Regions from separate parts of the Bradyrhizobium sp. R2.2-H genome, predicted to be linked through region 1. Evidence: riboswitches for the same ligand, from Rfam matches in the RefSeq annotation. Region 1 holds a riboswitch; each other region holds the start of a gene.
What was found. A riboswitch is a leader RNA that binds a small molecule or an ion and turns the genes downstream of it on or off. The one in region 1 is predicted to bind cobalamin.

Region 1 (7,514 bases):
TTCGTCGCCTGCGGGGATGTCGAGCTTCGCCAAAAACGTCTTGCGGAAATCGTCCGAGGTAAACAGGCCGTGCAGATAGCTGCCTTGCACGCGCCCATCCTGCGAGATGGCGCCTTCCGGCTCGCCATTCAGTTTTGCGAACGGGCGGGCGCGATCGAGGCCGTCGGTGCGGCCGATGTGGATCTCGTAGGCCTCGATCGGCTGATCCGTTGCGGCATGCACGGCCGCAACGCGCGTCAGCGTCTTCTGCGGGCTCATCACCGTGTTCACGTCCAGAAGTCCGAGGCCCGGCGTGTCGCCCGCGGGGCCCTCGATGCCGTCGGGGTCGGCGACGCTGTGCCCGAGCATCTGATAGCCGCCGCAGAGGCCGAGCACATGGCCGCCCCTGCGGTGGTGCGCGAACAGGTCGATGTCCCAGCCCTGTGCGCGCAGGAAGGCGAGATCGCCGCGGGTGGATTTGGAGCCGGGAATGATGACGAGCCTGACATCGCCGGGAATGGCTTCGCCCGGACGCACCATGAGGAGATCGACGCCCGGCTCGAGCTTGAGCGGATCGAGATCGTCGAAATTGGCAATGCGCGACAGTGCGAGGCAGGCGATCTTGCATTGGCCGGGCTTGCGCGCACCGCTCAGGCCCAGCGCATCCTCGGCCGGCAGCTCGCCGGCACGCGCGAACCAGGGCAGCACGCCGAAGCCGCGCCAAGACGTTTTGTCTTCGATCAGCCTGTAGCCATCGTCGAACAGCGTGGGATCGCCGCGGAACTTGTTGATGACAAATCCACGGATCATCGCGGCATCGTCGGGGTCGATCACCGTCTTGATGCCGACGAGCTGCGCGATCACGCCGCCGCGGTCGATGTCGCCGACCAGCACCACCGGGACGTCCGCCTTGCGCGCAAAACCCATATTGGCGATGTCGGCCTTGCGCAAATTCACCTCGGCCGGACTACCGGCGCCTTCCACCAGCACGAGATCGGCGCGGGCCTTCAGCCGCTCGAAGCTCTCCAGCACCGCGCCCATCAATGATGGTTTCATCGCGGCGTAGTCGCGCGCCCGTGCGGTCGCGATGCGCTTGCCGTGAACGATGACCTGCGCGCCGACATCGGTCTCGGGCTTGAGCAGCACGGGGTTCATGTCGGTATGCGGCTCGACCCCGGCGGCGAGCGCCTGCAGCGCCTGGGCGCGGCCGATCTCGCCGCCATCGACGGTGACGGCGGCGTTGTTCGACATGTTCTGCGGTTTGAACGGGAGAACGCGCAAGTCCCGCCGCGTGAAGGCGCGCGCGAGGCCGGCGACGATGAGCGACTTGCCCACGTCTGAACCGGCTCCCTGTATCATCAAAGCGCGTGTCATCGCCGAAGGGTCTCAGAACTCGACGCCGGCTTGCGCCTTGATGCCGGAACGGAACGGATGCTTCACCAGCGTCATCTCCGTGACGAGGTCGGCGATCTCGATCAGCTCGTCCTTGGCGTTGCGGCCGGTGAGCACGACATGCGTCATCGGCGGCTTCTGCGTGGTCAGGAAGTCGACCACCTCCGCGATGTCGAGATAGTCGTAGCGCAGCGCGATGTTGATCTCGTCGAGCACGACCATGCGCAAGCGCTCATCGAGGATCAGTTCCTTGGCCTTCTCCCAGCCGGCGCGTGCGGCGGCGATGTCGCGGGCGCGATCCTGCGTCTCCCAGGTGAAGCCTTCGCCCATGGCGCGGAACTGGCACAGGTCGCCGAAATGGCCGGTGAGCAGGCGCCGCTCGCCGGTGTCCCAGGCACCCTTGATGAATTGCACGACCGCGCAAGGGAAGCCATGCGCGACGCAGCGGACGATCATGCCGAAGGCCGAGGAGGATTTTCCCTTGCCGCTGCCGGTGTGGACGATGATCAGGCCCTTTTCGCCGCTCTTGGTCGCCATGATCTTGTCGCGGGCGGCTTTCTTCTTCGCCATCTTCTGGGCGTGCCGGGCGTCGGTTTCCTCGCCCGTTCGGGTGTCCGGTTCAGGCGTCATCGGTCCAGTCCTTCGGCTTGACAAGTGGCAGCCACGGGCAAATGGTGGCCCGGCGTTGGTTCCTGTCCTATGACAGGCGAAGAGGGAATGCGATAGGGTCCGAATCGGCAAGATTTGGGTCCAAAATGCAGCCGCCCCCGCGACCGTGACCGGAGAGATGCCCGAAGCCACTGATTCCCGCGGGAATCGGGAAGGCGGGGATCGAAGGGCAAAGCCCTGCTCCGCAAGCCGGGAGACCTGCCAGCGCGAAGAGTTTTGGACCGGCGGACGGGGTGTTCCGCGACGGGGAAACGGCCTCTCGAGTCAGGGTCCGTGTGCCTCTCGCCTCCCGCTGTTTTATCCTGGAAGAGGCGATGACCGTCACACTTCACGTCTGCATCACCTGCCGCGCCGGCCAGACGCTTGGCGAGGGCGAGACGACGCCCGGCAAGCGCCTGCATGGCGCGATCCTCGACGCCGGCGTGCCCGACGGCGTCACCGTGGTTCCCGTCGAATGCCTGTCGGCCTGCAGCCAGGGCTGCTCGGTCGCGCTCAGCGCGCCCGGCCGCTGGTCCTATGTCTATGGCCGCCTGTCGGAGACGAATGCGCAGGACGTGGTCGCAGGCGCGGCGGCCTATGCGGCTGCGCCGGACGGGCTCGTGCCGTGGCGCAGCAGGCCGGAAATATTCCGCAAGCAGTCGCTTGCCCGCATTCCCCCCATTGCCGTCGTGCCGGAGGCCGCCGAATGAACTCGCTCGCCAAAATCCCCGTCACTGTTGTCACGGGGTTTCTCGGTTCCGGCAAGACCACGCTGATCCAGCATCTGCTCGCCAATGCGAATGGCAAGAAGCTGGCAGTGCTCGTCAACGAGTTCGGCAGCGAGGGCGTCGACGGCGAAATCCTGAAATCCTGCGCCGACGCCAATTGTCCGGAGGAGAACATCATCGAGCTCGCCAACGGCTGCATCTGCTGTACCGTCGCCGATGATTTCATTCCGACGATGGAGAAATTGCTGGCGCGCCCGGTGCGGCCCGATCACATCCTGATCGAGACCTCGGGCCTGGCACTGCCGAAGCCGCTGCTGAAGGCATTCGACTGGCCACAGATCCGCTCGCGCATCACGGTGGACGGCGTGATCGCGCTGGCCGATGCCGAGGCTGTCGCGGCCGGCCGCTTCGCGCCGGACCCGATTGCCGTCGAAGCCCAGCGCGCGGCGGACGACAATCTCGACCACGAGACGCCGCTGTCGGAAGTGTTCGAGGACCAGATCGCCTGCGCGGATATCGTGCTGCTGACCAAGGCGGATCTCGCCGGCGCGGCGGGAATCGAAGCCGCCAGGGCGGCGATCACCGCCGAGATGCCGCGCCGCGTGCCGATGCTTTCCGTCACCGACGGTGCGATCGATGCGCGCGTCATTCTCGGCCTTGGCGCTGCCGCAGAGAACGATCTCGCCGCGCGTCCCTCGCATCATGACGGCGAGGAGGATCACGAGCACGACGATTTCGCTTCCGTCGTGATCGATCTTCCGGAGGTCGCGGATATCGATGCGCTGGTCGCCTCGGTCCAGCGTCTGGCGCGCGAGCAGAACGTGCTGCGTGCCAAGGGCTATATCGCGGTCGCGGGCAAGCCGATGCGCCTGTTGCTGCAGGCGGTCGGCGAGCGCGTGCGCCACCAGTTCGACAGGCCCTGGGGCGCGGGTATCAGGCAGTCGAAGCTCGTCGTGATCGGCGAGCACGGCGATATCGATGAGGCCGCGGTCAGGTCAGGACTTGGTATCTGATGCACGTCGTTTTCCGCGAGAGCCGTGGTCTCGAGGAGACCGCGACGCCAAGAGACATCGGCCAGGACCCGGCCGATCTCGTGGTGCTCTCGTATTCGGATTCCGATCTTGCCGCGTTCGCGGCCGGCTGGCGGCGTGGCCGGAACAGCCTGCCTTCGCTGCGGCTCGCCAATCTCGCCGAGCTCCGGCATCCGCTGTCGGTCGACACCTATATCGAACGCACGCTGTCGCAGGCGCGCGGCATCCTCGTGCGGCTGATCGGCGGCGAGTCCTACTGGGCCTACGGGCTTGCGGCACTCCAGCAACTGGCGAAGGATCGCAACATCGTGCTCGCCGTGCTGCCGGCCGATGGCCGCGACGACACGCGGCTCGATTCGTACTCGACCTTGCCGGTTTCGACGCTGCGGCGGCTCAAGGTGCTCTGCGACACCGGCGGTCCGGTCGCGGCGCAGGCGGCGATCGCGCAGCTCGCGCTGGCCTCGGGGCTCTACGCGGGACCGGTGGTCGGCGAGATGACAGTGCCCGAGATGGGCTTTTACGATCCGGCGCGTGGCGTCATTGCGGCGCCGGCCGGTGCCGAGGCGAAGCCGCGCGCGCCGGTGACGTTCTATCGCTCCTATCTCACCGCTGCGGACGCCGGCCCGGTTGACGCCCTGATCGCAGCGCTGCGCGAGAAGGGGTTTGACGCCTATGGTGTGTTCGTCACTTCCCTGAAGGCCCCCGGCGTCGCGGATTGGCTCCGCGCGCATCTTGCGCAGGATCCTCCGGCCGCGATCGTCAATGCAACGGCGTTCTCCGCGATCGGCGATGACGGCACGACGCTGTTCGATGCTGCGGCGTGCCCCGTGTTTCAGGTCGCGCTCTCCACGGCGCGGCGCGAGGACTGGACGGAGTCGCTACGCGGCCTGTCGCCTGGCGATCTCGCCATGCATGTGGTGCTGCCCGAGGTCGACGGCCGCCTGTTCGCGGGCGTGGTGAGTTTCAAATCGGCCGCGATGCGCGATCCCGATCTGCAATTCTCGCATCTGGCGCACACGCCCGATGCGGAGCGGGTGAAGGCCGTCGCCGCGCGCGTCGTGGCCTGGCGGCGCCTTGCCGAGACGCCGGCCGGCGAGAAGCGGCTGGCGGTCGTGCTGTCGAACTATCCCGGCCGGCCGCACCAGATCGCGCATGCGGTTGGTCTCGATGCGCTGGCATCGGTCGAGGCGTTGTTGTCCGATCTCGCGGAGGCCGGATTTGCTGTCGCCCCGGTTCATGCGCTCGGCGAGACGCTGCTGAGGCAGCGGCTCACCTGGAGTGTAGCCGATTACCGGGCGTCGCTCTCGTGCCTGCCGCAAACCTTGCAGGACGATCTCGCGCAGGCCTGGGGCGTGCCGGAGGACGATCCGAGCTGCCGCGACGGCGCGTTCCATTTCGCCGCGATCGAATGTGGTCGGTCGATTGTCGCAATTCAGCCGGAACGCGGCGAAGCCACCTCGCGCGATGCCGACTATCACGATCTCGCCCGCACGCCGCGCCATGCCTACGTCGCCTTCTATCTCTGGCTCAGGCAGCAGGGCTGTGACGCCGTCCTGCACATGGGTGCACACGGCACGCTGGAGTGGCTGCCCGGGAAATCCGTGGCGCTGTCATCGAGCTGCTGGCCAGAAGCGTTGATCGGCGATCTTCCCGTCATCTATCCCTTCATCGTCAACGATCCCGGCGAGGCCGCGCAGGCCAAGCGGCGCATCGGCGCTGTCACGATCGGCCATTTGCCGCCGCCGCTGGAAACATCCGCGGTGCCGGAAGGCCTGCGCCGGCTCGAGCGGCTGCTCGATGAATATTCGACCGCCGACGGTCTCGATCCCGCCCGCCGCCAGCGCCTGATCGCGGCGATCCGTGACGAGGCGCGTTCGGCAGGCCTCGAAGAGGATCTCGGCCTGGACGCAACGGCCGCACCCGCCGAAGCGATTCCGCGGATCGATCGCTTCGTCTGCGATCTCAAGGAGAGCCAGTTCGGCGACGGCCTGCACGTGTTCGGCCGCGGCGCGTGCGGCGAAGCGGAGCGGAATGCGCTGCTTGCTGCGCTGGCAGGCCGGCGCGTTGCGCCGGGCCCATCGGGCTCGCCCTATCGCGGACGTCAGGACGTGCTGCCGACCGGGCGCAATCTCTTCGCCGTCGATCCGCGCGCGGTACCGACGCCGTCGGCGCATGCGCAAGGCATCAAGCTTGCGGAAGAGCTGCTGCGCCGTCACTTGCAGGATCATGGCGACTGGCCGAAGGGCCTCATCGTCGATCTCTGGGGCTCGGCGACGATGCGCACGGCGGGCGAGGAATTCGCCATGGCGCTGCACCTGGCCGGCCTCGCGCCGCGCTGGGATCACGCCTCCGGCCGCGTCACCGGCTACGACATCATCGCGCCGGCCGAGCTCGGCCGTCCGCGCATCGACGTCACGCTGCGCGTGTCGGGCCTGTTTCGCGACGTCTTTTCCGGACTTGCGCAATTGTTCGAAGCTGCCGCCGAGGCGCTCGCGGGCCGCGCGGAGGAGGGCGAAGAGAATCCGTATCGTCACCGTTCCTCGCGCGTCTTCGCGCCGCGCCCAGGACACTACGGCGTCGGATTGTCCGCTATCCCGGATGCCTTCACGTCTGAGACACGCGATGCAGCGGGCGAGGCCTGGCTATCCGCATCGTCCTGGGCCATCTCGGCAGATGGTGCGATGCAGCCAGATCGCGCCGGCATCGAACAGCGGCTCGCGTCTGCCGACGCTTTCGTCCATGTGCAGGACTTGCCCGAAACCGATCTGCTGCTCGCTGCCGACTATGCCGCGCATGAAGCCGGCTTCGCTGCGGCTGCGGCGCACCTTGGTGCAGGCGCGCCGTCCCTCTATCACCTCGACGCGACACGCCCCGAGCAACCTCGCGCGCGCACGCTGACGGAGGAGATTTCGCGTGTCGTCCGGGCCCGCGCGGTCAATCCGGCGTGGATCGCCGGCATGATGCGGCATGGTTTTCGCGGCGCCGCCGAGATCACCGCGACGCTGGAGCACATGGCCGCCTTCGCGCATCTCGCGGGCGCCGTGCCGCCGCATTTGTTCGACCTCTACTACGATGCCACGCTCGGCAACGACGACGTCCGGGCCTTCATGGCCAATGAAAATCCGTCCGCGCTCGCCGCGATGGAGACCTGCTTCACACGCCTGCACGACGCCTCACTCTGGCGAACCCGCCGCAATTCGATCGCGGCGGCGCTGCGGGAGGCCTCATGAGCGCGGGCGCAGTCAAAGGCTGGTGTCCCGGCGCGCTGCGCCCGATGCTGTCGGGCGACGGGTTCGTGGTGCGCGTGCGTCCGTTTGGCGGGCGACTTGAAGCACCGCAGATCTCCGGGCTCGCCGAACTGGCCGAGCGCTTCGGCAATGGTCTGATCGACGTCACACGCCGAGCCAATCTCCAGATCAGGGGCGTCAAGGAGGAGAGCCATCTTCAGCTGCTCGACGGCCTTGCGCGGCTCCAGCTGCTCGACCCCGACGCCGACATCGAGGCTCGGCGCAACATCCTGGTGACGCCGTTCTGGAGCAACGGCGACGAAACGCAGTCGCTCGCCGCGGAGCTCGAGGAGGCGCTCGCCGATTCCGGGCTTGCGCTTCCCACCAAGTTCGGCTTCGCCATCGACGACGGAAGGTCGCGCGTTCTGGCTGGCGATTCCGCCGACATCCGCATCGAGCGCGACCGCTCGGGCCGTCTCCTGGTGCGGGCCGATGGCGCAAGGTTCGGC
Region 2 (7,514 bases), on a different contig from region 1:
GCGCGAGTTCTATCTGAGGCTCGGGGAACAGTATCGCCAGCTGGCGGTGGATATTCGGCAGGCGATCGCGACCACGGCTGCGGCCTGAGGCCGGCTGAAATCCGTTCTTAACATTTAGCGCGCATTCTCGCAGCACGCGGGCATCGCCAATCTGCGATGGCTCGTGGTGGGAAGGCCGGGGTTCGCTGCAATGCAGCGCACCTCGCGAGTGTCATCGTGCTGTGCCTGACAGGGCAGGTCCCATGCGCCTCGTTGCCGTGATCATATTCGCGCTCATGACGGCTGCCTGCGACCAGGAGCGGGACATCACCGGCTCGACGACGTCGAGCTGTCCGATACGAAACCACAGCTACAATCCACGCGACCTGAACCAGTGCGTCAACGCCTGCAGATCGTGCGATCGCGGCACCACGGTCACCTGCACGACATCCTGCACCCTCAAGGGGGCTCGCTGAGCGGATTGCCTTCTGCCTTGCGAGGCGTCGCAACCGCGCGATCCCCGGCTCCCTATCGTCCTCGCCGTCTCGACCTGATAGGGTCGATCGGAGCAGGGGGACATCGGATGAAATTCGCAAGCTTTGAAATCGACCTCGCCGGAGGTCTCGTGGGAACGGCGAACAGCGCGCAGGCCTCCAGCGGACGTGGCGTCGACGGTGCCGAGGCACCGGAACGATTCACATAGGATAGTCATTGGAAGCAGCGGGCAGGACGCGGAGTCCAATGGAATGGGTATGCTCGATCCCGGCCGGTTCCTGGTATCGTGCTCGCATTGCGATGCCTGGCCGATGGCCGCCAACGTGAAACGTTCAAGCTGGTCGGCATCCCCGCATGAGGTCCGTTTCGTCTGCACGCGCTGCCGGCGCGAAGAGACCGCGATCGTCTCGGCCTCCGGCGAACTGACGCCGATCAAGCGCCTCGACGCTCCGCCGCGGGATGTCGCCGTCGCCTGGGCCCAGGCCCAGCGCCCGCGGGGGCGAACGTAGGCGGCGCAGGGCATTGCTCGATTCGTTGCGGAGCCGGCCGATCGCGCCTGCGGCCAAGATGCCGGCGGTCGATTGACTCCCGGCCTGGACGCCCCGTAGATTGGCCGCTGACGGTTCTCCTCATGGAGATCAAAAGGGAACGTGGTGCGAGATGTCCCAAGGCGGGATCGTCTCAATGCCATGGCTGCCCCCGCAACTGTAAGCGGTGAATCTCTCGTCCTATGCCACTGGGAATCTCGGTCCTGGGAAGGCGACGCAGAGGTAACGACCCGCGAGCCAGGAGACCTGCCGTCAGCCGTGGTCACACGCGAAGATGTCGGTCGGGGAGTACAGACATTAGCTTTGCCGGAGCCATCGATCCTCCGCCGTAAAGCCTCGTTCGCTGTGACGTGCCACTGACGTCATGCCGAGGTTACAATTGTGTCCCGTATTGTCACTGCCGCCGGGCGCCGCTGCGCCGGCATCGTTGCGGCCGTTTCGCTGTATTCGCTCGATCACTCCATCGTCCACGCCCAGCAGTCCGTCGCCGAGCAACTGCCGCCGGTCGAAGTGACCAGATCCGACGATCAGAACCGTACGCGTGCCAGGGCGATTGGCGATGGCGAGGCGGGGCGGCGCCGAGCGGCGCCGGACGGGGCGCCGAGTGGGATCGGCTCGTCCGGCTCGGGCAACGAGGCCGCCGCCGGCAATGGCGGGATCGTCGGCGCGGCCACGACCGTCATTACGGCCACGGACATCGCTCATGCGCCGTCGCAGACGCTGGCCGAGATCATCGCGACGCAAGTGCCGGGCGCCCAGATCACGACGTTCTATGGCGGCCAGATCGGTGCCAAGACCAGTGTCGACCTGCGCGGCTTCGGTGCCTTCGCCACGGCCAATACGCTGGTGCTGGTCAACGGACGGCGGCTGAACGACATCGATATGGCGCAGGTGGACCTCTCCACCATCCCGCTCAATGCCATCGAGCGCATCGAGATCACGCGCGGCAATTCCGGTGCGGTGCTGTATGGTGACAATGCGGTCGGCGGCGTCATCAACGTCGTCACCAAGAACGGCGTCGGTGGCCCGCCCGTGACAGCGCGCATCGAGGCCGGTTTCGGCTCGTTCAATACCAGGCTCGGCAACGTCTCGGCCGCGATCAATTCCGGTCCGTGGTCGACCTCGTTCTACGGCAATGCCGTCAGGACGGACGGCTACCGCGACAACAATCGCTATTCCCAGGAGAACGGCGTCGGCAATCTGAACTACACGACGCCGGGCCTGACCGCCTTCCTGACCGTCACCGGTGACAATCAGGAGCTGCGACTGCCGGGCGGCCGCACCGTCGATCCCTCCATCGGCGTCGACGAGCTCGCGACCAGCCGGCGAGGGACCAGCACGCCCTTCAACTACGCCAATCAGCAGGGTCTCGGCGCGACCGCGGGCTTCACGAAAACCCTTGTCAACGGCGTCGATCTCATCGTCGACGGCGGCGTGCGCGACAAGAAGCAGCAGAGCGCATTCTTCTCGAGCCCGGCACCGGTTCCGGCTTTCTTCACGTCGACCTATGTCGATGCCGACCTGACGACATGGTCGATCACGCCGCGGCTCAGCGTGAAGAGCCTGCTCTTCGGAATGCTCTCGCAAGTGCTGACCGGCGTCGACTACTACGATGCGACCTTTCAGCAGAACCGCGGCGCCGGCCAGGGTCTCGCTCCCTGGCACAATTACGATCTCAGGCAGCGGACGGTTGCAGGCTATGTCCAGCACACGCTAGGCGTTGCGCCGGCGACCGATATCTCCTACGGCGCCCGGGTGCAGAACACCAATCTCTCGGCACGTGACAATTTCGATCCGGCGGCTCCGTTCAACGCCGACATCGGCGCGCTTCCACTCGGGAGCGACGAGACGCAATATGCGCTGCATCTCGGTGCGGAGCATCGCCTCAATGACACCGTCGCGCTGTTCGGCCGGGTTGCGCGCGCCTTCCGTACGCCTGACGTCGACGAGCGGGTGTCGTCGGGCCCTTCGTTCGACCCGTTCTTCAATCCGCTCCCACAGACGTTCCAGCTCAAGACCCAGACCTCGCAGGACGTCGAGGGTGGGCTGCGCATCAGAGGAGGCGGACTGCAGATGCAGAGCAGCCTCTATTTGATGGACCTCGCCAACGAGATCCATTTCAATCCGATCCTGTTCTACAACACCAATCTGGATCCGACCCGCCGCTACGGCTCGGAGACCAGTGTTTCCTATCGCATCAACGACGCCCTGCTGGTGCGTTTCGGCATGGCCTACACACGGGCCGTCTTCCGCGAAGGCGTCTGGGCGGGCAACGACGTGCCGCTGGTGTCGCGCTACACCGCGAGCGCGGGCCTCACCTGGAACATCTGGCAGAACTTTCTGGTGCTGGACGCCACCGCGCGCTTCTGGAGCGAGCGCCGCATGGACAACGACCAGGCCGGAACCCAGAAGCCGATTCCCGCCAATGGCACGATCGACCTCAAGCTCAGCGGCCAATATGAGCGCTACTTCTGGTCGCTCAGCGTCAACAATGTGCTGAACGCGCTCTACTACGACTACGCCGTCGCAAGCACCTTCACGGACGGTCGCTTCAGCGCCTATCCGCTACCCGGTCGGACCTATCTGCTCAAGGCCGGCGCCACGTTTTGATTTCAATGGGGCTGTCACAGGCCCCCAAATGGACTAAAACTCGAAGAGAAGGAGATTACTTATGGCTCTCAATATCCTGCCGTCCGGCGGCGACGGTTTCCGCCTCCATCCGGTGGCGCCGCGTCTCGCTCCGATGTTCGGCTTCGCGCTGCTGACGGTATCGTGCGCGCTCGCAAGTTTTGCGTTCGCCTGTGCGACGCCGTTCGCGGCCTTCGCCGTGGTCGCGGCTGCAATGCTGCCGCTGCGTCCGGCGCTGCTCGTCGTCACCGGCGCTTGGCTCGTGAACCAGAGCATCGGTTTCGGCGCGCTGCACTATCCCATCGATGGCAGCACCATCGCCTGGGGTTTCGTCATTGGCGCGGCTGCGCTGCTGGCGACCGCAGTGGCGTCGGCCGTGCTCCGCATGCTGCCGCAGGGCCGCACGACGCTGATGCTGGCGCTCGCGCTCGTTGCCGCCTATGCGGCCTACGAGCTCGCGCTGCTCGCCGCCACGCCGTTCCTGGGCGGAGAGGCCGCCTTCACCGCAGCCATCGTCACGCGCATTGGGCTGACCAATGTCGCCTGGCTCGCCGGCCTCGTCGCCGTCTGCGAGGTCGTGCGCCTGCTCGATCCGTTTGGGCGCAAGGGAGTGATGTCGGCCTGAGCAGTGCTCGCGTCGCCTGGATGGAGCGCGGCGAATCCGGGACAAATCGTTCCATAGCGCGCCCCTCCCGGACTACGCTTCCGCGCCATCCGGGTGGCGTCGCCTGTGTCGCCCTCTGTCAATCCGTCAGCGTGAAAATATTCCGCTTTACCGAAATTCGGAAATAGCGTATGTGTCGCCCATCCCGGCTCATCCTTGAGGGGCGATCGTGAGGTCGTCATTGTCGCGAGTCGGGCTTGCGGTGGACGCGGCAGCGTCGGGCGCGAAAGGTGCGGGCAGGGAGGGTAGTCCCCGGTGAGCTCGTGGCCGCGCGCGGACGAACGGCGCTGTCAGGCTTCGTCTCGTCTGTAAGTTTCCGGCTTCGTCGACGGGGCCCGGGAAAACTGCGGCGAAATGGCGGGCCGTGCGTACGGCAAAACCGTGTGGTCCTGGCCGTCGTTGCTACGGTCAAGTTCTTGCGGATGCGGGCAGTCGCGTCAACCGGCGCGGAGGTCGGTGAATTTCGCGAGGGTGAGGGAGGCCAGAACGAACTCGGCTCCCGGGAGAGCGCGGCATAAGCCGTCCGACCATCGCGCAGGGAAGGCCGAGTGATTGGCACCACCTGTATGCTGCTGTGCGGTCTCTTTGCGCTACATCTTCGCGCAGCGGACCGCGGGTGCGAGGTCAGCACCCGGTCTTCCCTGCGCCCTCTTGGCTTGAGAGGGTGGAGTGACCAAGCAAAGCTCGGGCGAATTCAGCCGCGAGAATGCGAAGGCGCGTCTGCAATTTCAGGTGCGCGTTGAGGCAGCAATGCCTAAGCCGACTCAGCCGCCGGGGTGCGTTGTTCTCGCGGCAGAAATGGGCGGCCTGCGTCCGTCCCAAAATCTGAAGTTGACAGATGGCTCCTTGGCGGAGGTATCAAAGTAGCTTTAGTCGTGTCCTCCACGCCACGATTGTTGTGTCCTCGCAACACTCACCCCGCATTTAACCCTGACCACCCGTGGTTCGCATCGTCGCCGCTTTTTGGCCACACCCGAACATGAATAAAATCACTCTAATGTTTTAAGGCAGTGGCGGTCTTCGAAGGCGACGAGAAAGTCCCAAGGTCGATTCAAATCTTGGCTCTGATTTTTCGGGTCTGAAAGGGTTGGCCGGGGAAACTGGTTGCGATGGTCGCAAAGATTGACAAGCAGAGGCTGCCGAGCCGTCACGTGACGGAAGGCCCTGCGCGTGCGCCCCATCGGTCCTACTTCTACGCCATGGGGCTGACCACCGATCAGATCCACCAGCCTTTCGTCGGCGTCGCCTCCTGCTGGAACGAGGCTGCTCCCTGCAACATCGCACTGATGCGCCAGGCCCAGGCGGTGAAGAAGGGCGTGGCGTCGGCCGGCGGCACGCCGCGCGAATTCTGCACCATCACCGTCACCGATGGCATCGCCATGGGCCATGACGGCATGCGCTCCTCGCTGCCGTCGCGGGAATGCATCGCCGATTCGGTCGAGTTGACGGTGCGCGGTCACGCCTATGACGCGCTGGTCGGCCTTGCCGGCTGCGACAAGTCGCTGCCGGGCATGATGATGGCGATGGTCCGCCTCAACGTGCCCTCGATCTTCATCTATGGCGGCTCGATCCTGCCCGGCAATTTCCGCGGGCAGCAGGTCACCGTGCAGGACATGTTCGAGGCGGTCGGCAAGCACTCGGTCGGCGCCATGTCGGACGAGGACCTCGACGAGATCGAGCGTGTGGCCTGTCCGTCGGCGGGCGCTTGCGGCGCGCAGTTCACCGCCAACACCATGGCGACCGTCTCGGAGGCGATCGGCCTCGCTTTGCCGTACTCTGCCGGTGCCCCGGCACCCTACGAAATTCGCGACGCATTCTGCATGACCGCGGGCGAGAAGGTGATGGACCTGATCGCCCAGAACATCCGGCCGCGCGACATCGTCACCCGCAAGGCGCTGGAGAATGCGGCTGCCGTGGTTGCGGCCTCCGGCGGCTCGACCAATGCTGCGCTGCACCTGCCGGCGATCGCGCATGAGGTCGGCATCAAGTTCGACCTGTTCGACGTCGCCGAAATCTTCAAAAAGACACCTTATGTCGCGGATTTGAAGCCGGGCGGCCGTTATGTCGCCAAAGACATGTTTGAAGTAGGTGGCATACCGCTTCTGATGAAGACGCTGCTCGACAATGGCTTCCTGCACGGTGATTGCCTTACCGTCACGGGCCGCACGATCGCCGAAAACCTCAAGAGCGTGAAATGGAATCCGCACCAGGACGTGGTGCACCCGGCAGACAAGCCCATCACCGTGACAGGCGGTGTGGTCGGTCTGAAGGGCAATTTGGCGCCAGAAGGTGCGATCGTGAAAGTCGCGGGAATGTCCAACCTCAGGTTTACCGGTCCGGCCAGGTGCTTCGACCGTGAGGAGGACGCTTTCGAGGCGGTCCAGAAGCGTACCTACCGTGAAGGCGAAGTCATCGTGATCCGCTACGAGGGGCCGAAGGGCGGTCCCGGCATGCGGGAAATGCTCCAGACCACAGCGGCGCTGACCGGCCAGGGCATGGGCGGCAAGATTGCGCTCATCACCGACGGCCGCTTCTCCGGCGCCACCCGCGGCTTCTGCATCGGCCATGTCGGGCCGGAGGCGGCGGTCGGCGGCCCGATCGGGCTGCTCGAGGACGGCGACATCATCGAGATCGACGCGGTCGCCGGTAGCCTTAACGTAAAATTGAGCGACGCCGAGCTCGCCCAGCGCAAAACCAAATGGAGCGCGCGCGCGACTAACCATACGTCGGGTGTGCTCTGGAAATATGCTCAGCAGGTCGGACCGGCGGTCGGTGGGGCGGTAACCCATCCAGGCGGCGCGCACGAGAAACAGTGCTATGCGGACATCTAGGCGTGCCATAGTTGCGTTTGTGTTGGGGGCGGCTGCGTTGGCCGCGCCGGCGCTCGCCTTCGACGGCGCGCCGGTCAACCCCAAGGACGCGGCCATCCCGGTCGTGACCACCTTGCCGGGCGCCGCCGGTGCAGTGCGCACCAAGGTTCCGCCGGCAGTCGCAACCCAGGAAGCCTCGCTCAGCGCGCTGCAATATGCCGCCGAGGGTGGCCACCCCATCGCGCAGTGGAAGCTCGGCCGCATGTACGCCAACGGCGACGGCGTCGCCCAGGACGATTTGCGTGCCTTCGAGTATTTCAGCCGGATCGCCAACGCGCATGCCGAGGACAGCCCGTCGGCGCCGCAGGCGCAGATCGTGGCCAACGCCTT
Region 3 (7,514 bases), on a different contig from region 1:
GCGAATAGCGGTACAGATCGGGAACAGGCGGCGTAGCGCGCTACTTTTCCTCTTCCATCGTCACCGCGACCGAAGCTTTGGCCGACAGCCGGACCTTGTTGCCTTCGACGTCGGCAACGAGGCCCTTGTCGATGAAATGATGGTGACCCTTGTGGCTGCCCTCGCCGCTGTCCTTCTTGGTCAGCTTGATGCGGTTGCCTTCGACGCGATCGACGGTGCCGACATGGACGCCGTCGGCGCCGATCACTTCCATATGTTCTGCGATGTTCTGCATGGTGGGCTCCTGTTGGACCCACCCCAACGCGCGGACGGAGTTTCGGTTCGCATTTTCTGTCATTCCGGGCTCGCGACTTCGTCGCGCTCCGGAATGACGACACCAATGGAATCGCGCGACCGCTAAATCAGCGGAGCCTGCGACGAGGCGTGGTGATTGACGATCTTCCAGTCGCCATCCTCGCGAATGAGGACCCAGCTCATCTTGACGACGAGATCGTCCCGCTCGCCGGCGAGATCGAACGCGATGGTCGCGGCCATGTTGATCAGATCGGGGCCGGCCTGCGCCGCCTGCACGTCGGAAAAGGCCGCGCTCGGCTTGCGCCACCGCGGCAGCCCGTTGAAATAGTCAGCGACGCCGCCCCTGCCCCGATAGAGTTTCGGGTTGGAGCCGAAGAAGAACGCGTCCTTCGCATAGAGCGACGACAGCGCGGCGGCGTCGAGCTTGGCAAAGCCGGCGCACCATTTCGCGATGACGGCGGAAACGATGGCGTCGGCTTCGCTGCTCATTGCGCATCAACCTTTCGCGACTTCCTTCGCGAACGTGTCGCGCAGGCCGATGGTGCGCGAGAACACCGGCTTGCCCGGCGTCGAGTCCTTGTCATGCACGAAGTAGCCCTGGCGCTCGAACTGCATCGGCGCGGTCGAATTGCTCTCCGCAACGGAAGCCTCGACCCGCGCCTCAGTGAGGATCTCCAGCGAATTCGGATTGAGGTCGGCCGCGAAGTTCGAAGCATCCGGGCTCGGATTTGCGAACAGCTGGTTGTAGATGCGGATCTCCGCCGGCTTCGAGGCAGCCGCCGGCAGCCAGTGCATGGTCGCCTTGACCTTGCGGCCGTCGGGCGCGTTGCCGCCCCTGGTCGCGGGATCGTAGGTGCAGCGCAGCTCCACCACCTCGCCCTTATCGTTCTTGATCACGCCGGTGCACTTGACGAAATAGGCGTAGCGCAACCGCACCTCGTTGCCCGGCGACAGGCGGAAGAACTTCTTCGGCGGGTTCTCCATGAAGTCGTCCTGCTCGATGTAGAGCTCGCGGCCGAACGTGATCTTGCGCGTGCCGGCGCCGGCATCGTCGGGATGGTTGATCGCCTCGAGCTCCTCGGTCTGCCCTTCCGGATAGTTCTCGATCACGACCTTGAGCGGCTTCAGCACGGCCATGCGGCGCTGCGCCGTGCGGTTAAGCTCCTCGCGGATACAGAACTCCAGCATGCCGACGTCGACGACGCTGTTGGCCTTGGCGACGCCGATGCGCTTGACGAATTCGCGCAGCGCGGCCGGCGGCACGCCGCGGCGGCGCATGCCCGCCATGGTCGGCATGCGCGGATCGTCCCAGCCCGCGACATGGCCGTCGCGGACGAGCTGGGTCAGCACGCGCTTGGACAGCAGCGTGTAGGTCAGGTTTAGCCGCGCGAATTCGTACTGGTGCGGCTTCGACGGCACCGGCAGCTTCTCGATGAACCAGTCGTACAGCGGCCGGTGATCCTCGAACTCCAGCGTGCAGATCGAATGCGTGATGCCTTCGATCGCGTCCGACTGGCCATGCGCGTAATCGTAGCTCGGATAGATGCTCCACTTGGTGCCGGTGCGCGGATGATGCGCATGCAGGATGCGGTACAGCACGGGGTCGCGCAAATTGATGTTGCCTGCGGCCATGTCGATCTTGGCCCGCAGCACGCGCGCGCCGTTCGGGAATTCGCCTGATTTCATGCGGCGGAACAGGTCGAGGTTCTCGTCCACGCTGCGGTCGCGGAACGGCGAGTTCTTGCCGGGCTCGGTCAGCGTGCCGCGCGAGAGGCGGATCTCCTCCTGGGTCTGGTCGTCGACATAGGCGAGCCCGTCACGGATCAGCTGTTCCGCCCATTCATACAGGCGGTCGAAATAATCCGAAGCGAAGAACAGGTTCTTGCCCCAGTCGAAGCCGAGCCAGCGCACGTCGGCCTGGATGGAATCGATATATTCCTGTTCCTCCTTGACCGGGTTGGTGTCGTCGAAGCGCAGATGGCAGCGACCCGGAAACTCCTGGGCGATGCCGAAGTTGAGCGCGATCGACTTGGCGTGGCCGATGTGCAAATAGCCGTTCGGCTCCGGCGGGAACCGGGTCACGATCTCCCTGTATTTGCCCTGATCGAGGTCGGCCTGGACGATGTCACGAATGAAATCGCGCCCAACCTCAGTCGCCACCGGTTCTGTCATCACGAAAATCCTGTAGGGAAATCAGCGGCCCTTCTGCCAAATTCGCGTGGCTGAGCCAAGGCCTAGCATCTCCGCCGTCGGGCTTTAGTTATGCTCCGGTCCTGCTATACACCACCGCCTCCAATGCATAGGCCCTGCCAAGAATGACCGATTCCGTCGTCACCCGCTTCGCTCCCTCGCCGACCGGCTTCCTTCATATCGGGGGGGCCCGCACGGCGCTGTTCAACTGGCTCTATGCGAAGAAGCACGGCGGCAAGATGCTGCTCCGGATCGAGGATACCGACCGGGAGCGCTCCACCGAGGCCGCCATCGCCGCCATCCTCGACGGCCTGAAATGGCTGGAGCTCGGCTGGGACGGCGAGGTCATCTACCAGTTCGCCCGCGCCGCCCGCCACCGCGAGGTCGCCGAGCAGCTGCTGGCCGACGGCAAGGCCTACCGCTGCTACGCCACGGCCGAGGAGCTCGCCGCCATGCGCGAGAAGGCGCGCGCCGAAGGGCGCACCCGCCTCTATGACGGCATGTGGCGCGACCGCGATCCCGCGACGGCTCCGAGCGACGTGAAGCCCACCATCCGCCTGCGCGCGCCGCAGACCGGCGAGACCGTGATCGAGGATCAGGTTCAGGGCCGCGTAGTCTGGCAGAACGAGAACCTCGACGATCTCGTCCTGCTGCGCGGCGACGGCAACCCGACCTATATGCTCGCCGTGGTGGTCGACGACCACGACATGGGCGTCACCCATGTGATCCGTGGCGACGACCACCTGATCAACGCCGCGCGGCAGAAGCAGATCTACGATGCGATGGGCTGGGCGCTGCCCAGCATGTCCCACATCCCGCTGATCCATGGCCCGGACGGCTCGAAACTGTCCAAGCGCCACGGCGCGCTCGGTGTCGATGCCTACCGCGCCATGGGATATCTGCCGGCGGCGCTGCGCAACTACCTCGTCCGGCTCGGCTGGAGCCATGGCGACCAGGAGATTTTCTCGACCGAGGAGATGATCGCGGCATTCGACCTCGCCAGTGTCGGCCGCGCTGCCGCCCGCTTCGATTTCGCCAAGCTGGAAAACCTCAACGGTCACTACATCCGCCATGCCGACGATCAAGCACTCGTGAAGATGTTCGAGGATGTGCTGGACCACGTGCCCGGACGCAGCGAGCTCAAGGCCAAGTTGAACGACACCACGCGCGCACAGCTCCTCAAGGCCATGCCGGCCCTGAAGGAGCGCGCCAAGACTCTGATCGAGCTGATCGACGGCGCCCATTTCATCTTCGCCGACCGGCCGCTGGCGCTCGATCCCAAGGCGCAGGCGCAGCTGACGCCCGAGAACCGCAAGCTGATCGGCCAGCTTCATTCCGCGCTGGAGAAAGTCGAGACCTGGAGCGGCGCCGCGACGGAGGCCGCGCTCCGCGCCTTTGCCGAGGAAAACAGTCTCAAGCTCGGCGCCGTTGCCCAGCCGCTGAGGGCGGCGCTTACCGGGCGGACGACGTCGCCTGGTATATTTGAGGTTTTGGACGTGCTGGGACGCCAGGAGAGCCTTGGCCGCCTCAAAGACCAGTCTACGACGTAAGTCGATCATGCGTGCGGCGATCTTGCAGCGCACACAGCAATAATATACCCATCTCCCCCGTACATTCTGGAACTTCCGGCCTGCCCCCATGATCTTCCCAGGGGCCTCCGGCTCCGGCCCGTTTCACCACACATCGGGGACCTACGATGGACGCAAAACCAAGCAACAAGACCGCTACGCTGACGGTAGGAAACAAGAACTACGAGCTTCCGATCCTCAGCGGCAGCGTCGGGCCCGATGTCGTCGATATCGGTAAGCTCTACGGCCAGTCCGGCCTGTTCACCTACGATCCGGGCTTCACGTCGACCGCGAGCTGCCAGTCCAAGATCACCTATATCGACGGCGACGCTGGCGTGCTGGAATACCGCGGCTACCCGATCGAGCAGCTCGCCGAGCATGGCGACTTCCTGGAGACCTGCTATCTCCTGCTCTACGGGAACCTGCCGACCGCCTCGCAGAAAAGGGATTTCGACCACCGCGTGACTCATCACACGATGGTGCACGAGCAGATGGCCCGCTTCTTCCAGGGCTTCCGCCGCGATGCCCATCCGATGGCGATCATGGTTGCGGCCGTCGGCGCGCTCGCCGCATTCTATCACGACTCGACCGACATCAACGATCCGAAGCAGCGCATGATCGCCTCCATGCGCATGATCGCGAAGATCCCGACCCTGGCGGCGATGGCCTACAAGTACACCGTCGGCCAGCCCTTCATCTATCCGAAGAACTCGCTGGGCTTTGCCGAGAACTTCCTGAACATGTGCTTCGCGGTGCCCTGCGAGGATTACAAGGTGAGCCCCGTGCTCGCCGACGCGCTCGAGAAGATCTTCATCCTGCACGCCGACCACGAGCAGAATGCCTCGACGTCGACCGTGCGCATCGCCGGCTCTTCCGGCGCCAACCCGTTCGCCTGCATCGCGGCGGGCATCGCCTGCCTCTGGGGCCCGGCGCATGGCGGTGCCAACGAAGCCGCGCTCAACATGCTCTACGACATCGGCACGGTCGACAAGATCCCCGAGTTCATCGCCAAGGTGAAGGACAAGAACTCCGAAGTCCGCCTGATGGGCTTCGGTCACCGCGTCTACAAGAACTACGATCCGCGCGCCAAGATCATGCAGAAGATGTGTCACGCCGTGCTCAAGGAGACCGGCCATGGCGACGATCCCATGCTGAAGGTGGCGATGGAGCTCGAGAAGATCGCGCTCAGCGACCAGTACTTCATCGACCGCAAGCTCTACCCGAACGTCGACTTCTATTCGGGCATCACGCTGAAGGCGATGGGCTTCCCGGTCTCGATGTTCACCGTGCTGTTCGCCGTCGCCCGCACCGTCGGCTGGATCAGCCAGTGGAGCGAGATGATCGAGGATCCGCAGCAGAAGATCGGCCGTCCGCGCCAGCTCTACACCGGCGTGACCAAGCGCGATTACGTGCCGATCGGCGATCGCAAGTAAGACCTGAGCCGGTACGGCTCACGAAACGGCGCCATCCCAGGATGGCGCCGTTTTTGTTCGTGACGGTGCTCGCAGAGCGAATGTGGGAGCGTACCCTTCACCCGTTGGCACGCTTCGCATTGCCCACGCGACGAGACCGGTTGTTGTCGCGCACTTGCTGCGGCGCCTTCGTACGGGCCTTCGAACAGAGCGCGCGTCGCCCTCTCCTCAACATCGACCAGAGAGCAGACCGAGCGCCGATCGACGACGTGTCTGCAGCGGCGGGCGCAGCGCCGTTGTTCGTGCCTTGCAAACTCGTGGACATCGAGGCCTGCTTTGGAATTGACGCCGGCCTCGCGGAGGGCTTCTTCCTCGGGTCCGCGCCGCTGTCTGCCTCAGCAGATGGCTAGTTGACAGTCCTTCGCAAAAGAAACTAGTGTGATTGCGACGGTTCTCCCTCGGGAGATCAATAGGGAATACGGTGCGGGGATGCCCCAACGCCGTGGCTGCCCCCGCAACTGTAAGCGGTGAGCCTTCGCCAAATGCCACTGGGCCCGCGGGCTTGGGAAGGCGGCGACAGGCAACGACCCGCGAGCCAGGAGACCTGCCGTCAGTCGTGGTCACACGCGAGCACATTGGGCGGGGTGTCCTGGTGGGTGTGGGTAGCCGTCTTTCGGGGCAGCGACCAGACTGCGTTCGCGGTGACGTGCCACGTTATCGCGAGCCAATCGATGACCTCCCGTACCATTGTCTCCCCGCGCCATCGCCGCGCGTTGCTCCGTTCAGTTGCATTCTCCTGTCTCGTGCTGTCGACCGAGGGCTGGGCACAGTCCGCAGGGCCGGCCCAATCGCTCGACCCCGTGGTGGTGCAGCCGCCAGAGAGGCAACCGAATGCCAGCAACAATCGAAGCAGGGACGCAATGCGCGCTGTGCGCTCACGCCAGCAACGCGGCGCGTCCGTCGACGCGCGGGCTCCGACCGCGAGCCCGGCCGGACCCGCGTTCGCCGCACCGACGCTCAACCTCACCGGAGCGAGCACGGCCGGCAGCCGGCTTGGGCTGACGCGCCTGCAGACGCCGGCCAGCGTGGAGGTGATCTCGGCTGAAACCATCGCCGAACGCGGCCAGCAGAGCATCCTGGACGCGGTGACGCAAAACGCCACCGGCTTCACCGCGAGCCCGGCGCCGGGCAACGGCGGCGTCTCGTTCAATACCCGCGGCTTTACGGGCCTCGGCTCCGTGATGACGCTCTACGACGGGACTCAGCTCTATATCGGCGCCGGCACGGTGACCTTTCCGTTCGACACCTGGTCGACCGAGCGTATCGAGGTGCTGCGCGGCCCTGCATCGGTGATGTATGGCGCGGGTGCGGTCGGCGGCGCCATCAACATCGTGTCGAAACTGCCGTTGTGGATCCCGCGCAACCAGGCCGAGATCTCGCTGGACACCAACATGGAGCGGCGGATTGCGGTCGACAGCGGCGGTCCGATCAGCAAGGACGTCGCCTATCGCATCACCGCCACCGGCAACATGTCGGACGGATGGGTCGATCGCGACAACACCTCGAACGTCGCGCTTCATGCCGTGGTCCAGGTCAGGCAGAACGAAGACGTCACCTGGACGCTGTCCACGGATTACGGTGATCGCAACCCGTCGCGCTACTTCGGCACGCCGCTGATCAACGGCAGGCTCGACGAGTCGCTACGCTTCAAGAACTACAATGTCAGCGACAGCCACATCCGCTACCAGGACAGCTGGAACCAGGTGAAGACCGACTGGCAGGTCGCCGATGGAATCTCCATCCACAACACGCTCTACTACCTGAATTCCAAGCGTCACTGGAAGGACGTCGAGAGCTACGCCTATGACCCCGCCACCGGCCTGATCAACCGCAGCGATTACATCGAGATCTTTCACGATCAGCAGCAGGTCGGCAATCGCATGGATGCGAAGTTCCGCGGGCATGTTTTCGGGATGGCCAACGAGTTCCTGGCAGGCTTTGACGTCAACAGCATCAATTTCACCCACATCAACAATTCGCCCTACGGCGG

Region 2: it holds a riboswitch for cobalamin, as region 1 does, so the genes downstream of both, EDE08_RS07305 (TonB-dependent receptor) here and EDE08_RS17720 (DUF1636 family protein) in region 1, are expected to answer to the same signal.
Region 3: it holds a riboswitch for cobalamin, as region 1 does, so the genes downstream of both, EDE08_RS06960 (TonB-dependent receptor) here and EDE08_RS17720 (DUF1636 family protein) in region 1, are expected to answer to the same signal.

What each region holds. Positions count from the first base shown of each region.
Region 1 is NZ_SMBR01000006.1:206,058-213,571, forward strand. It holds gene EDE08_RS17710 (cobyric acid synthase) at 1-1,353, opposite strand, end outside; gene cobO (cob(I)yrinic acid a,c-diamide adenosyltransferase) at 1,366-2,001, opposite strand; cobalamin riboswitch at 2,041-2,260, shown strand; gene EDE08_RS17720 (DUF1636 family protein) at 2,355-2,729, shown strand; gene cobW (cobalamin biosynthesis protein CobW) at 2,726-3,760, shown strand; gene cobN (cobaltochelatase subunit CobN) at 3,760-7,008, shown strand; gene cobG (precorrin-3B synthase) at 7,005-7,514, shown strand, end outside.
Region 2 is NZ_SMBR01000002.1:678,573-686,086, forward strand. It holds gene EDE08_RS38245 (hypothetical protein) at 1-88, shown strand, start outside; gene EDE08_RS07295 (hypothetical protein) at 243-455, shown strand; gene EDE08_RS07300 (hypothetical protein) at 726-983, shown strand; cobalamin riboswitch at 1,078-1,290, shown strand; gene EDE08_RS07305 (TonB-dependent receptor) at 1,404-3,632, shown strand; gene EDE08_RS07310 (hypothetical protein) at 3,694-4,275, shown strand; gene EDE08_RS07320 (hypothetical protein) at 4,984-5,181, shown strand; gene ilvD (dihydroxy-acid dehydratase) at 5,424-7,145, shown strand; gene EDE08_RS07330 (tetratricopeptide repeat protein) at 7,132-7,514, shown strand, end outside.
Region 3 is NZ_SMBR01000002.1:605,930-613,443, reverse strand. It holds gene EDE08_RS06985 (DUF2171 domain-containing protein) at 41-274, opposite strand; gene EDE08_RS06980 (YybH family protein) at 397-783, opposite strand; gene EDE08_RS06975 (glutamine--tRNA ligase/YqeY domain fusion protein) at 790-2,466, opposite strand; gene gltX (glutamate--tRNA ligase) at 2,610-4,034, shown strand; gene gltA (citrate synthase) at 4,181-5,485, shown strand; cobalamin riboswitch at 5,896-6,090, shown strand; gene EDE08_RS06960 (TonB-dependent receptor) at 6,196-7,514, shown strand, end outside.